DNA from 2 places in the Kitasatospora sp. NPDC127116 genome. Region 1 is predicted to be linked to the other one. Evidence: riboswitches for the same ligand, from Rfam matches in the RefSeq annotation. Region 1 holds a riboswitch; the other holds the start of a gene.
The links. A riboswitch is a leader RNA that binds a small molecule or an ion and turns the genes downstream of it on or off. The one in region 1 is predicted to bind glycine.
Positions count from the first base shown of each region.

Region 2: another riboswitch for glycine. It lies ahead of gcvT (glycine cleavage system aminomethyltransferase GcvT); the one in region 1 lies ahead of gcvP (aminomethyl-transferring glycine dehydrogenase).

Region 1 is NZ_JBHXTL010000044.1:43,890-51,498, forward strand. It holds gene ACFVHV_RS19505 (DUF5999 family protein) at 149-340, shown strand; gene gcvP (aminomethyl-transferring glycine dehydrogenase) at 461-3,361, opposite strand; glycine riboswitch at 3,599-3,702, opposite strand; partial or broken gene ACFVHV_RS19515 (PRC-barrel domain-containing protein) at 3,929-4,312, shown strand; partial or broken gene ACFVHV_RS19520 (YsnF/AvaK domain-containing protein) at 4,739-5,203, shown strand; gene ACFVHV_RS19525 (MFS transporter) at 5,405-6,901, shown strand; gene ACFVHV_RS19530 (DNA polymerase IV) at 7,044-7,609, opposite strand, start outside.
Region 2 is NZ_JBHXTL010000006.1:136,804-144,412, forward strand. It holds gene glyA (serine hydroxymethyltransferase) at 1-768, opposite strand, end outside; gene gcvH (glycine cleavage system protein GcvH) at 849-1,229, opposite strand; gene gcvT (glycine cleavage system aminomethyltransferase GcvT) at 1,330-2,451, opposite strand; glycine riboswitch at 2,680-2,781, opposite strand; gene ACFVHV_RS04450 (enhanced serine sensitivity protein SseB C-terminal domain-containing protein) at 3,040-3,843, shown strand; gene ACFVHV_RS04455 (enhanced serine sensitivity protein SseB C-terminal domain-containing protein) at 3,961-4,887, shown strand; gene ACFVHV_RS04460 (ABC transporter permease) at 5,333-6,322, shown strand; gene ACFVHV_RS04465 (ABC transporter substrate-binding protein) at 6,403-7,609, shown strand, end outside.

The DNA.
Region 1 (7,609 bases):
GGAAGGACCCCCTGTCCTACCCACTTGAACGCCGGTCCACACTTGGCCGGCGTGCGGACAGGATCCGACCACCGCGGCGGTTCCGGACGGCACGGCCTCCGGCGACCGCACCACGGGGAGGATCGCAGAGCGAAGCGAGGGTACGCGTATGTGCCAGCACCGTCCTGAGTGCCCATCGGCCGAGTCCGAGGACCGCGAGGCGGCCGCGTCGGTGGCCCGCCATCCGGAGCAGGGCTGGAGCCTGCTCTGCAACGGCGTCGTCCTGTTCGAGGACACCGGAGAGCTGCTGCCCGACGGCCGGGTGATCGCCCCGCGCCGCCCTGTCGCCCACGCGGCCTGACCACCCGTCCGGCCGTACGGCGGGGGCAGCCGCCGACTCGACAGCACCACGGGCAGGGCCCCGGCGGAAACTCCGCCGGGGCCCTGTCGTGCGGGTCGGACCTCCGAGGGCCCGGTCCGGTCAGACGCCGTACTCGTCCAGCGGCGGGCAGGAGCAGACCAGGTTGCGGTCGCCGTACGCGCCGTCGATCCGGCTCACCGGCGGCCAGTACTTGTCCGCCGGGTTCACGCCCGCCGGGAAGACCGCCTCCTGCCGCGAGTAGCCGTGCGCCCAGTCGCCGGCCAGCGTGGCGGCGGTGTGCGGGGCGTTGCGCAGCGGGTTGTCGTCGGCCGCCCACTCGCCCGAGCCGACCTTGTCGATCTCGGCCCGGATGGTGATCATCGCGTCGCAGAACCGGTCGATCTCGTACAGGTCCTCGGACTCGGTCGGCTCGATCATCAGCGTGCCGGCCACCGGGAAGGACATCGTCGGCGCGTGGAAGCCGTAGTCGATCAGGCGCTTGGCGATGTCGTCCACCGTCACGCCCGTCTCCTTGGTCAGCGGGCGCAGGTCGATGATGCACTCGTGCGCGACCAGCCCGCCCGGGCCGGTGTAGAGCACCGGGAAGTGCGGCGCCAGGCGCTTGGCGATGTAGTTGGCGTTCAGCACCGCGACCTGGGTCGCGCGCTTGAGGCCCTCGCCGCCCATCAGCCGGACGTACGCCCAGGAGATCGGCAGGATGGCCGCCGAGCCCCACGGCGCGGCCGAGATCGGGCCCACGCCGGTGGCCGGGCCGGCCTCCGCCTGCAGCGGGTGGTTCGGCAGGTACGGCGCCAGGTGGGCGCGCACCGCGACCGGGCCGACGCCCGGGCCGCCGCCGCCGTGCGGGATGCAGAAGGTCTTGTGCAGGTTCAGGTGGGAGACGTCCGCGCCGAACTTGCCCGGCTTGGCGAGGCCGACCAGGGCGTTCAGGTTGGCGCCGTCCACGTACACCTGGCCGCCGGCCTCGTGCACCAGGGCGCAGATGTCGGTGATCTGGGTCTCGTACACGCCGTGGGTGGACGGGTAGGTGACCATCAGCACCGACAGGTTGTCGCGGTGCTGCTCGATCTTGGCCTTCAGGTCCTCGACGTCCACGTCGCCGTCGACCAGGGTCTTCACCACGACCACCCGCATGCCGGCCATCACGGCGGAGGCCGCGTTGGTGCCGTGCGCGGAGGACGGGATCAGGCAGACGTCGCGCTGGGTGTCACCGTTGGCGTGGTGGTAGGCGCGGACGGCCAGCAGGCCGGCCAGCTCGCCCTGCGAGCCGGCGTTCGGCTGGATCGAGACGGCGTCGTAGCCGGTCACCTCGACCAGCTGCTGCTCCAGCTGGCGGATCAGGGTGAGGTAGCCCTGGGCCTGGTCGATCGGCGCGAAGGGGTGCAGCTGGCCGAACTCCGGCCAGGTCACCGCCTCCATCTCGGTGGTCGCGTTGAGCTTCATGGTGCAGGAGCCCAGCGGGATCATGCCGCGGTCCAGCGCGTAGTCCCGGTCCGACAGGCGGCGCAGGTAGCGCAGCATGGCGGTCTCCGAGCGGTGGCTGTGGAAGACCGGGTGGGTCAGGTACTCGTCCTCGCGCAGCAGCGCGGCGGGCAGCGCGTCGGCGGTCTCGGGGACCTCGACCGGCTCGACGCCGAACGCGGCCCAGACGCCGGCCAGGTGCTCGCGGGTGGTGGTCTCGTCGGTGGAGACGGAGATCCGGTCCGCGCCGTCCTGGAACAGGTTGATGCCGTTGGCGCGGGCGGCGGCGGCGATCTCGGCGGCGCGGCCCGGGACGACGGCGGTGACGGTGTCGAAGAACTCGCCGTGCAGCAGCTCGACGCCGCCGGCCCGCAGGCCCTCGGCGAGCGCGGCGGCGTAGCGGTGGGTGCGGCGGGCGATGTCGGCCAGGCCGTCCGGGCCGTGGTAGACGGCGTACATCGAGGCCATCACGGCGAGCAGCACCTGGGCGGTGCAGATGTTGCTGGTGGCCTTCTCGCGGCGGATGTGCTGCTCGCGGGTCTGCAGCGCCAGGCGGTAGGCGCGGTTGCCGTCGACGTCGACGGAGACGCCGACCAGGCGGCCGGGCAGCGAGCGGGCGTACTCGGCGCGCACCGACAGGTAGCCGGCGTGCGGGCCGCCGAAGCCCATCGGCACGCCGAAGCGCTGCGAGGTGCCGCAGGCGATGTCGGCGCCCAGCGAGCCCGGGGACTTGAGCAGGGTCAGCGCGAGCAGGTCGGCGGCGACGGCGACGATCGCGCCCAGGCCGTGCGCCTGCTCGATCACCGGGGTGAGGTCGCGGACCACGCCGGTGGCACCCGGGTACTGGAGCAGCACGCCGAAGACGCCGCGCTCGGCGATCTCGGCCGGGATGCCCTCGGACAGGTCGGCGACGACGACCTCGACGCCGGTCGGCACGGCGCGGGTGTTGATCACCGCGACGGTCTGCGGCAGGGTCTCGGCGTCGACCAGGAAGACGCCGCCCTTGACCTTGGTGACGCGGCGGGCCAGCGCCATCGCCTCGGCGGCCGCGGTGCCCTCGTCCAGCAGGGAGGAGCCGGAGGTCGGCAGGCCGGTCAGGTCGGAGACCAGGGTCTGGAAGTTCAGCAGCGCCTCCAGGCGCCCCTGCGAGATCTCCGGCTGGTACGGGGTGTAGGCGGTGTACCAGGCCGGGTTCTCCATGACGTTGCGCAGGATCACCGGCGGGGTGAAGGTGCCGTAGTAGCCCAGGCCGATCATCGGCTGGAGCACCTGGTTGCGGCCGGCCAGCTCGCGCAGTTCGGCGAGGACCTGGGCCTCGGACCGGCCCGCGGGCAGGTCCAGGGCGGTGATGGAGCGGATCGCCTCGGGCACCGCGGTCCCGGCGAGCTCGTCCAGCGAGCCGTAGCCGACGGACGCCAGCATCTTCTCCTGCGCGGCGGCGTCGGGGCCGATGTGGCGGTTCTCGAAGGGGCTGGCCAGCTCAAGCTCGGTGAGGGTCGAGGCGCCGGTGGGGCGTCCCGCGTTCGGCTGGGCGTTCATGGTGGTCGAGGCCTCCTGGTCACGGACCGGCGGGGGTACGCACGCCGGCCGGCTCCACCGCTGCGGGCAGCGGACGAGCCTGGGCGCGCGGACCCAACAGGCCTCCCCCTCTGTCATCGGGACCTGAGAGCTTCACCCGCACGGAGCGCTGTGGGCGCCCCGCCGGCTTGCACCGTCGGTGAGGGTGGTGATCGCCGGCTTCCGTGCCGACGCTCCTGCCCTGCTTTCCAGAGTGACCTACCCCACACGGTACGGATGCCTGAGAGATTCCGGGGAGGAGTTGCTCCTTCGGCGCTCCGACCAGCGGTTTTCGTGATCGGAGACTCTCCCGAGCGGGCTCTGCGGTCGCCGCCCAGGGTACCAGCGGGAGGCCCCCCGATCACGGGTGTGTCTGGTCACTGGAGGTCTACGCGCGTCCCCCGGACGGTCCAGTGCCAACCCCGTACGGCGCACCCGGGGTCGCGCTCGTCCGATTCATGGCTTTTGGTGTGAAGTGGCGGACGGAATCGGGTGCTCCGGCCGCCTTCCTGCGGGAGTTCCGCAGGTTCAGCGCGCGGGAGGAAAGAAGTGCAGACGGACATCGACCCCCGGGACCTCATCGGCCACAAAGCCGTCGACCGCAACGGAGACAAGATCGGCACGGTCGACGAGGTCTACCTGGACGACGCCACCGGCCGGCCCGAGTGGGCCGCGGTCCGGACCGGCATCTTCGGCCGGGACGCCTTCGTCCCCCTGACCACGAGCGAGTTCGCCGGCGACGAGCTCCGGGTGCCGTACGACAAGTCGCTGGTGAAGGAGTCGCCGGACTTCGGCGTCGGCCAGCACCTGTCCCCCGCCCAGGAGCTCCAGCTCTACCGCTACTACGGGCTCGACACCCCGATGGACAGCCGCCCGAACGGCGAGAACGGGAGCCGGCCCAGGCAGCCCGACCTCGACTTCGGCACCACGGCGGCGGCGGCCGCCACGACGACCGCGGCGGCCCCGGCCAAGTCGCTCACCTTCCACACCCCCGAGCGGTCACCCGAGCGGTCGCCCGAGCACTCCCCCGAGTCCGCACCGACCAGGCCCCCCGTTGCCGCCGCGCCCGTTGCCGCCGACACCACCAGGACCGCCCCGGAGGCCGAGCTGCGGAGCCTCAGCACCCCCGCGGCCCCCACCGCCTCCCCGCCGGCCGAGCCCGGCTTCGCCGCACCCGCCGCCAGCACCGCCTCCGCCGCCCCCGTCGTGGAGCCGAAGCCGCAGCCGCAGCCCGCCGCCACGCCCGTCCCCACGCTCGCCCCGGCGGCCGCCACCACCGCGGCCGCGAACGTCACCGCCGCCGCGAACGCCGACGCCTCCTCGTCCGCCCCCAGCAGCCCGGTCGAGATCACCTGCCGCGAGGAGCGGCTGGAGATCACCACCGAGTGGCACACCCTCGGTACCGCGAAGCTGCGCAAGTACGTGACGACCGAACAGGTGGAGCGCCGCATCCCGGTGGTCCGCGAGCGCGTCCGGGTCGAGCGGACGCCGATCAGCGACGCCGAGCGCGCCACGCTCACCGAGAAGGAGATCTCCGAGGCCGTCGAGGAGGTGACCCTCCGCGAGGAACGCGCGGTGGTGCGCAAGTACCTCGCCCCCGTCGAGCGGGTCCGCCTGATCGTCGAGCGGTACACGACCGAGGAGGTGGTCCGGGAGGAACTCCGCCGCGAGAACGTCGAGGTCCACGACGCCACCGCCACCCGGCCCACCGCCTCGGCCACCCCCGCCCATTCCGCCGCCCCGCCCTCCGGCGCGTCCCCCGACGCGGCCCGTGACATGGCCCACGAGGCGCCCCGCCCGGCCGGCCTGCGACCGCTCGTCTGACCGCGGGGGCAACGCCCCGCGACCAGGGCCCCGGACACCGTCCGGGGCCCTGGTCGCGCGCCCGACCGGGCGCCCGACCTCCCTTGTCGCGTACCCGACCGTTCGTCTTTGCCAAAGCTTAACCACTCGATATTTGACACTCTGAAGTATCTCCCTGCATGGTTACTTCAGTTCATTCACTATGTACGGGAGGAAGCAACCGTGAGTGAGGCACCACAGCCCACCACCGCGGCCGAGAAGCAGAGCAGCGCCCGGGTCCTGCCGGCCCTCATCCTGGCGATGCTGTCGTTCAGCGTGGTGCAGACCGCGGTCGTCCCGATCCTGCCCTCGCTGGCCAAGGAACTGAGCGTCTCCGCGTCCAGCATCACCTGGCTGATGACCGCCAACCTGCTCTCCGCAGCCGTGCTGACTCCCCTCCTGGGCCGCTTCGGCGACCTCCGGGGCCGCAAGCCGATGCTGCTGATCTCGCTGGCCGGCCTGGTCGCCGGTTCGGCGCTGGCGGTCAGCACCCACTCCTTCACCTGGCTGGTCGTCGCCCGTGTCCTCCAGGGCGCCGGCGGTGGCGTCCTGCCGCTGGCGATCAGCATCGTCCGGGACGAGCTGCCCAAGCGGAAGGTGACCGGCGGCGTCGCCGCCATCAGCGCCTCGATGGGCGTCGGCTCCGGCCTCGGCCTGGTCGCCACCGGCCTCCTGCTGGAGCACTGGGACTACAAGTCGATCTTCTGGATGGGCCTGGTCTTCGGCCTGATCGCGATCGCCCTGGTCGCCTTCCGCGTCCCGACCGACCCGGTCACCGACAAGGAGGGCGGCGCCGACCCGCTCGGCGCCCTCACCCTGGCCGGCTGGCTCTCCGCGCTGCTGGTCGCGGTCAGCCAGGGCAACCACTGGGGCTGGACCTCCAACAAGACGCTCGGCCTGTTCGCCGTCGCCGCCGTGGTCGCCCTGGTCTGGGGGATCATCGAGACCAAGGTCGCGCACCCGCTCGTGGACATGAAGATGATGGCCCGTCCGGCCGTCGCCTTCACCAACGTGGCCGGCCTGCTCATCGGCTTCGGCATGTACGGCTCCTTCATGGTCATCAGCAACTTCGCCCAGACCCCGGAGAAGCTGACCCACTACGGCTTCACCGCCAGCGTGCTGCACGCCGGCCTCCTGCTGCTGCCGTCCGCGATCGGCTCGATGGTCGCCGCCCCGGTCGGCGCCCTGCTGATCGCCCGTCGCGGCCCGCGTCTGCCGCTGGTCCTCGGTGGCGTCCTCGGCGCCGTCGCGATGGCCTACCTGGCCGTGCGCCACGGGCACGAGGGCGACATCTACACCGCCTCGGCGATCTTCGGTCTCGGCGTCGGCCTCGCCTTCGCCGCGATGCCGGCCTACATCAACGGCGCCGTCCCGGTCGAGCAGAGCGGCATCGCCAACGGCATGAACTCCGTGCTGCGCACGGTCGGTGGCGCGATCGGCACCGCCGTCATGGCCGCCATCCTGACCGGCGACACCATGAAGCTGCCGCCGCAGATCCCGCTCTCCCTGCCCACCCTGGACGCCTACAAGCACGCGTTCTGGACGGCAGCCGTGGTCTGCGCCGTCGCCGGCGTCGTCCCGTTCCTGATCCGCGGCGGCACCGCGGCCGCCACCGCGACGGTCGCCGGCGGCGCGGCCCAGCAGGACTCCAGCCCCGAGCTGGTCAAGACCGACGCCTGACAGGGCGTCCGGCCCCCGCGCTCAGGGACAGGGCGCGGGGCCCCGGCCTCCGTACGTCGCGAGGGCATCACGAACGTACGGGGTCCGGCACGGTGATCGGCCCCACCCGGTACTCCCCCACCGGGTGGGGCCGCTTCGCGTTTCAGGCGCCCTCCGCCGGACCGCCGCCCTCGTCCGGCGCTCCGTCCGCCCCCTCGTCCCGGCGCAGCGGCAGCGGCCGGGAGGGTTCGAGCGCCGGGTCGTCCACCGCGAAGGTCCGCACCCGCCCGCGCTCGCTCCACGGCGTCTCGAACCGTACGGTGACCCTCCCGACGCCGCTGCCCTGCACCCAGCCCGGCCCGTGCTCCGCGTGCCGGACGTCCTGCCCGGGCATCCAGCGCCGCACCACGACGGCCTCCGGCTCCTCCGCGGCCTCCTCGGTCTCGGCCGCCGCCTCCGCGTGCTCCGCGGCCTCCTCCCGCAGCGCCTGGGCGAACAGGTCCTCCTGGGTGTAGTCGGCGAGTTGGGCGACGCCCACGCCGAGCAGCCGGACCCCGCCGGTGATGTCGACCTGCTCGGCCAGCCGGCGCGCGGTCGCGGTGATCACCGTCTCGTCGTCGGTGGGCCCGCCCAGCGTCTCCGAGCGGGTCAGCGTCGAGAAGTCGAACCGCCGGACCTTGAGCACCACCGTCCGCCCGGAGCGCCCGGCCGCCCGCAGCCGCCGCACGC
Region 2 (7,609 bases), on a different contig from region 1:
GGGGAAGACCGCGGAGTTGATCTTCTTGGCGTACTCGGCCTTGGACAGGATGACGCCGCCGCGCGGGCCGCCCAGGGTCTTGTGGGTGGTGGTGGTGACCACGTCCGCGTACGGCACCGGGTTCGGGTGCAGCCCGGCGGCCACCAGACCGGCGAAGTGCGCCATGTCCACCATGAGCAGCGCGCCGACCTCGTCGGCGATCCGGCGGAACGCGGCGAAGTCGAGCTGGCGCGGGTAGGCCGACCAGCCGGCGATGATCAGCTTCGGCTGGTGCTCCTTGGCGAGGCGCTCGACCTCGGCCATGTCGACCTGGCCGGTCTTCTCGTCCACGTGGTACGCGGCCACGTTGTAGAGCTTGCCGGAGAAGTTGATCTTCATGCCGTGGGTCAGGTGACCGCCGTGGGCCAGGCTCAGGCCCAGGATGGTGTCACCCGGCTGGATCAGCGCGAACATCGCGGCGGCGTTGGCCTGCGCGCCGGAGTGCGGCTGGACGTTGGCGTGCTCGGCGCCGAACAGTGCCTTGATGCGGTCGATCGCGATCTGCTCGACCACGTCGACGTGCTCGCAGCCGCCGTAGTAGCGGCGGCCGGGGTAGCCCTCCGCGTACTTGTTGGTCAGCACCGAGCCCTGGGCCTCCATGACCGCCACCGGGGCGAAGTTCTCGGAGGCGATCATCTCCAGGGTGGTCTGCTGGCGGTGCAGCTCGGCGTCGACCGCGGCGGCGATCTCCGGGTCGAGGGCGTGCAGGGACTGGTTGAGAACCGTCATGGTGTGGTCTTCCCGGGAGGAGGAGGGAAAGGGGCCGGGGCGGGGCGGACCGCCGTGCGCGGCCCGTCCCGTCGGGTGGCTCAGCCCTGGGGGTTGATGAGCGCGTCGTACTCGTCGGCGCTGAGCAGCTCGTCGGTGGCCTCGACGCGCACCTTGAACAGCCAGGCGTTCCCGAACGGGTCCGCGTTCACGGAGGCCGGGTCGTCGATGACGTCCTGGTTGATCTCGGTGACCTCGCCGGTCACCGGGGAGTACAGGTCGCTGACCGACTTGGTGGACTCCAGCTCGCCACAGGTCTCGCCGGCGGTCACGGTCTCGCCGACCTCGGGCAGCTGCACGTAGACGATGTCACCGAGGGCGGTGGCGGCGTGCTCCGTGATGCCGACCGTGGAGACACCGTCCGCGGCCGCGGTCAGCCACTCGTGCTCCTTGGTGTACTGCAGGTGCTGGGGGTTGCTCATGGCGTCATTCTCCAGGATGGGAAGCGGGTACGACGAAGCGGGCCGCCGCGCGGACGGCCGCGACGTGCGCAAACGGAAAAACGGGGGCCTCGGCGAAGGCTCAGCGGGCGCGCTTGTAGAACGGCAGCGCCACGACCTGGACGGGCTCGTGCTTGCCGCGCACGTCCACCGCGACGGTGGTGCCGGGGACGGCGTGGGCGGCGTCGACGTAGGCCATCGCGATCGGCTTGCCCAGGGTCGGGGACGGCGCGCCCGAGGTGATCCGGCCGATCGGCTCGCCCTCGGTGGAGACCACGGTGTACTCGGCGCGCGGCACCCGCTTGCCCTCGGAGACCAGGCCGACCAGCACCTTCGGCGGGTTGGTCTCGGCCGCGGCGGCGGCCTGCTCCAGCGCCTTGCGGCCGATGAAGGCGCCCTCGTTGGTGGTCTTGTCGAAGCGGACGACCCGGCCCAGGCCGGCGTCGAACGGGGTGAGGTCGGTGGACAGCTCGTGCCCGTACAGCGGCATGCCGGCCTCCAGGCGCAGCGTGTCGCGGCAGGACAGGCCGCACGCGATCAGGCCGTGGCCCTCGCCCGCGGCGGTCAGCGCCTGCCAGACCGGCTCGGCGTCGGCCGGCCGGCAGAAGATCTCGAAGCCGTCCTCGCCGGTGTAGCCGGTGCGGGCGAGCAGCACGTCGCGGTCGGCCACCCGGGCCGGGAGGATCGCGTAGTACTTCAGGCCGGGCAGGTCGGCGTCGGTGGTCTTCGTCAGGATGCCGGTGGCCTCCGGGCCCTGGACGGCGATCAGCGCGTAGGTGTCGCGGTCGTCGGTGACGACGGCGTCGAAGCCCTTGGCGCGGGCGATCAGCTCGTCGAGGACCAGCTGGGCGTTGGAGGCGTTGGCGACGACCAGGAAGGCGTCCTCGCGCAGGCGGTAGACGATCAGGTCGTCCAGGATGCCGCCGTCCTCGGCGCAGATCATGGTGTAGCGGGCGCGCAGCACGCCCAGCGCGGAGACGAAGCCGACCAGCGCGTGGTCCAGCATCTCGCCCGCCTGCGGGCCGGTGACGGTGATCTCGCCCATGTGCGAGAGGTCGAACAGGCCGGCCTGGGTGCGGACCGCGAGGTGCTCCTCGCGCTCGCTGCCGTAGCGCAGCGGCATGTCCCAGCCGGCGAAGTCGGTCATGGTCGCGCCGAGGGCGCGGTGCAGCGCGTCGAGCGCGGTCAGGCGGAGGGACGACATGGCCAGGAACTCCTCGGTCGGGGCACTCAGGGGTGCACGCGCCGGACCGGACCCGCTCGGGTTCGACCCTGCGCGCGGGCATGCGGCGGCGTGGGTCTCCCCATCTGTCGTCGAACCTGAGAGCTTCACCGCCCACCGCCCGCAGCTGTTTCCAGCTTGGGGGACAGCATGACGGCTTGCACCGTGGGTGGGCGCACGACAGGGCCGGGCGCCGCTTTCCAGATGTGCCTAACCCGTGCGGTAGGGGTGCCTGAGAGATTCCGGGGAGGACTTGCTCCTTCGGCGCCGGCTGTGCCTGAACGGCACTCCGGGCTCTCCCGCGCGGGTTCGAGCGGCCGGTATGGAGTTGTGGGGGCCCGCGGCGCATGCCGTCGGACGGGCACATCATGGCACGTCCGGGACGGCGAGGGGAGAGGGGACCCGGTCACACCGCGCGGCACCCGGGCGCGGGCCCGGGACGGCACCCGGGACCGGGGCCCGCGCGGCACCCGAACACGAGCCCTAAAGGGGAGGCCCCGGGGGCCCTAGACTGCTGCGCGTCGGCGCAGCAGAGGGCGGCCGAGCGGCAGAGGGCGGGATCGGCGGCGCATGGGGTACCCGGTGGAGCAGCAGCAGGAGTGGGGCGGACCGCAGGAGGCGCCGGCGGGCGGTTCCTGGCCGGCCAACGAGCTGGAGCAGGTGCTGACCGCGGCCCTGGGCGACCCGGGCGCGACGCCGAGGGTGATCGAGGTGCTGGCGCGCAGCCAGGTGTGGGTGCCGCTGCCGGCCGGGGCCGATCCGCAGGGGCAGGCGCTGGACCTGCCGACCGTCGAGCTGGGCGGCGATCCGTACGTGCCGGTGTTCTCCTCGCAGGAGGTGTTCCTCCAGCAGGCGCCGGGGATGGCCTTCGCGGTGGCGCCGGTGTGGGAGTTCGCCCGCGGGCTGCCGCTGGGCGTGGGCATCGCGGTGAACCCGGACGCGGCCGTGGGCATCCCGGTGCCGCCGCAGGGGGTCGCCGAGCTGCGCCGCGGTCCGCGCGGGGACCGCTGGGAGGCCGCTGACGACGCCACGGCGCCGACCGGCGGCCGGGTGGCGCTGCGCGAGCCGGTGCCGGGCGAGGACCCGGAGCACTTCCTGGCCGCCTGCCGGGGCGAACTGTCGGCAATGCCGGGAGTGTTGACCGCCCGCAGGGCGCTGGCCAGCATCGAGGGCGAGCCGACCGTGATGTTCGTGGGCGTCCAGCTGGACCCGGCGGCACCGGCCGATCCGGCCGCGGTGAACGACGCGCTCGGCCGAGCGCTGGGAACCGCGCCGCTGCCCGGCGGCGTCCACCTCGTACTGCTCGACCTCGCCGACGACCCGGTGGTCGAGTGGCTGCTCACCCGGGTACTGCCGTTCTATTCGCGGGGCTGAGCGGGGTTCGTATCAAAGGCACGTCGCCGTGGCGGTGGCCGGTGCAGCGCCATAGGGTGCGTGCAGACGGCCGACGGGCCGGCGGGTTGAGGGAAAGAGGCGCGGCGAGGTGGGCGCATGAGTGCGGGAACGGGAGCGGGCGGTGTGCCGGGGCCCTGGGGCCAGGCACCGGCCGGGCGCCCGGGAGCTGATCCCGGCGCGTTGGAGCGCGCCCTGCGCGACGTCGCGCCGGAGCGCTACGACGCGTACGAGCGGCTGCTGCACGCGCTGGCGGACGGCCAGGTCTGGATGCTGCTGTGGCACGGCACGCCGGGCAGCCCGGACGCCCAGTACGGGAACATGGAGATCAGCGGCCACGGCTACGCGCCGGCCGTCACCTCGTCCGAGCAGCTGACCGCCTCCGGCTGGGCGCGGGCCCACGAGGTCATCTCCGGCCGGGAGATCGCGGCCTCGCTCTACCGCACCCGCTGGGGCCTGTGGCTCAACCCGCACGCGCCCGGCGGCGGCGTCGGCGTGCCGTGGGCGGACCTGCGGCGGGTCGCCGCGGGCCTGGACCGGCTGCCGGCCGGGCCGTTGAAGCTGAGCGAGCCGCAGCTGAACGCCCAGTCGTTCTTCGCGCTGCTGGAGCGGCAGGCCGCCGAGGTGCGCGCGGTGCGGGCCCTGCGCCGGGCCTGGGTGCAGCCCGCGGTGGGGGAGCCGTACCTGGCCATCGGCCTCGACCTGTACGAGAGTTCGCCGCCGGCGGTGGAGGCGGTGCGGGCGCTGATGCAGCGTGCGATCGCGGTGGCCCCGGAGGGGCTCGCGGTGTCCACGGTGGCGATGTCGGACGAGTACGACCCGGTGGCGCTGTGGATGCGCGCCAACGCGCGGCCGTTCTTCGACCGGGAGGCGGGCCGCCCGCCGACCGGTCCGTACCCGCCGGTGCCCCCGCCGCCGTACCCGGGGCAGTCGATGCCGGGTTACGGGTACGGCACCCAGTCGCCGGCGCAGGGCTGGCAGCAGCAGCCGCCGCAGCGGCCGTGGCCCGGCTACCCCGGGCGCTGATTCCCAAAACTCATTCCCCGAAGCCGACTTGATTGTCCATCAAGTCGGCTTCGATGCTTTCCGGACGAATTTCCGGATGTGTGCTCCGGTCATCTTGACATGGCAGTTACAGCCATGTGAAGAGGTATATGCCGAAGACCGGGGAGGTGCATGCACGCAGATCACAGTTGGGCATCTGTCGGTTGGCAGGGCTGGCGCAAGCCAGTTCGGATGGCAGAGAGTTCTGCGCAACGCACCGCGCGTGCTTGAACCCCACAAGGGCGAGCGCGCACGCCGACAGTCCGCCCACGCGACGCCCATCCCGCGTGGTGGCAGTGCCTGTGCACGACGCACTGCCGTCAACACCCGCTCCTCCTAAGCACCTCCGCACGTCCGCAGCCGCACCGCCGAAGCCGGCGACCGGCACCCGTGGGCCGGCCACCGTCGGCGAGGGGACCAACTGACCATGACCGCAACCGTGACCACCGCCGGGAACGATCCGGAGGCACCCGCCACCGCAAGCCCGGCCAAGAAGATCGAGGGCCGCTCCCTCGGCCAGATCGCCTGGACCCGCTTCAAGCGGGACAAGGCCGCCGTCGCCGGCGGCGTCGTGGTGATCCTGCTGATCCTGCTCGCCGTGCTCGCCAAGCCGATCGAGTCGATGTTCGGGCTCGACCCGGACGCCCTCCACCAGGACCTGCTGGACGCCGACCTCGGCGGTCTGCCGTTCGGCGACTGGGGCGGCATGAGCTGGGACCACCCGCTCGGCGTCGACCCCCTCCAGGGCCGTGACCTGCTCACCCGCGTCATCGAGGGCTCCTGGGTCTCCCTGCTGGTCGCCTTCGGCGCGACCCTGCTGTCCAACACCATCGGCACCGTGCTCGGCATCATGGCCGGCTACTACGGCGGCTGGGTGGACACCCTGATCAGCCGGGTGATGGACGTCTTCCTGGCGTTCCCGCTGCTGCTCTTCGCCATCGCGATCTCGACCTCGCTCCAGGGCGGCGCGTTCGGCCTGCACGGCCTGCCGCTGCACATGCTGGTGCTGATCTTCGTGATCGGCTTCTTCAACTGGCCCTACATGGGCCGGATCGTGCGCGGCCAGACGCTGTCGCTGCGCGAGCGGGAGTTCGTCCACGCGGCCCGCAGCCTCGGCGCGCGCGGACCGTTCATCCTGTTCAAGGAACTGCTGCCCAACCTGGTCGGTCCGATCCTGGTCTACTCGACCCTGCTGATCCCGACCAACATCCTCTTCGAGGCCGGGCTGAGCTTCCTCGGCGTCGGCATCCAGCCCCCGCAGGCCTCCTGGGGCGGGATGCTCCAGGACGCGATCCGGTACTACCAGGTGGACCCCCAGTACATGGTGGTCCCCGGTCTGGCGATCTTCGTCACCGTGCTCGCCTTCAACCTGCTCGGCGACGGGCTGCGCGACGCCCTCGACCCCAAGAACAACTGACCCTGCGTCACTCGGACCACCCGTCACTCGACGGTGCGTCAGAATCCCTCCTCCACATCCTCAAGGGGTTGATCTCACCCATGCGTAGGTCCCGTACCGTCGCCCTGACCGCGGCGGCTGCCGCCGCGGTCCTGGTCGTGACCGGTTGCACCAGTTCGTCGAAGAACGGAGGGTCCTCCACGGCCTCCGGCTCCGCCGAGGGCGGCTCCGGTGCCAACGCGGCCACCAAGGGCATCGTCAACGCCTCGGACAAGAAGGGCGGGACGGTGACCTACGAGATGAAGGGCACCCCCGACTCGCTCGACCCGGGCAACACGTACTACGCGTACATCTACAACTTCTCGCGTCTGTACGGCCGGCCGCTGACCACCTTCAACCCGGCGCCGGGCGAGGAGGGCAACAAGCTCGTCCCGGACCTCGCCGAGTCGATGGGCCAGCAGAGCGCGGACGGCCTGACCTGGACGTACAAGCTCCGCAAGGGCCTGAAGTACGACGACGGCACCCCGATCTCCTCGAAGGACGTCAAGTACGCCATCGAGCGCTCGAACTACGCGCTGGACGTGAACTCCAACGGCCCGGTGTACTTCCACGACCTGCTGGTCGACAACGCCACGCCGTACGCGGGTCCGTACAAGGACAAGGAGGGCGGCCTCAACTCGATCGAGACGCCCGACGACACCACGATCGTCTTCCACCTGCAGCACCCCTTCGCCGACTTCGACTACCTGGTCAGCGCCCCGGAGACCGTGCCCGTCCCGCAGGCCAAGGACACCGGTGCGGAGTACGTGAAGAAGATCGCGTCCTCGGGCTCCTACAAGTTCGAGTCCTACGAGGACGGCAAGCAGGCCGTCCTGGTGCCGAACACCAACTGGGACAAGAGCACCGACCCGATCCGCAAGCAGCTCGCGGACAAGATCGTGCTCAAGTTCAACATCGACCAGGCCACCATCGACAAGGACCTGCTGGCCGGCAACGCCCAGGTCGACCTGGTGGGCGGCGGCGTCGACCCGCAGACCCAGGCGCAGATCCTGCAGAACCCGAAGCTGAAGGCCAGCACCGACAACGCCTACGGCGGCCGTCTGGTGTACATGGCGATCAACTCCAAGCTCGCGCCGTTCGACAACGTCGAGTGCCGCAAGGCCGTCCAGTACGCGATCGACAAGGTCTCGGTGCAGACCGCGCTCGGCGGCCCGATCCGCGGCCAGATCGCCAACACGGTCCTCCCGCCGGACATCGCGGGCCACCAGGACTTCAACCTGTACGAGACCAAGGACAACAAGGGCGACG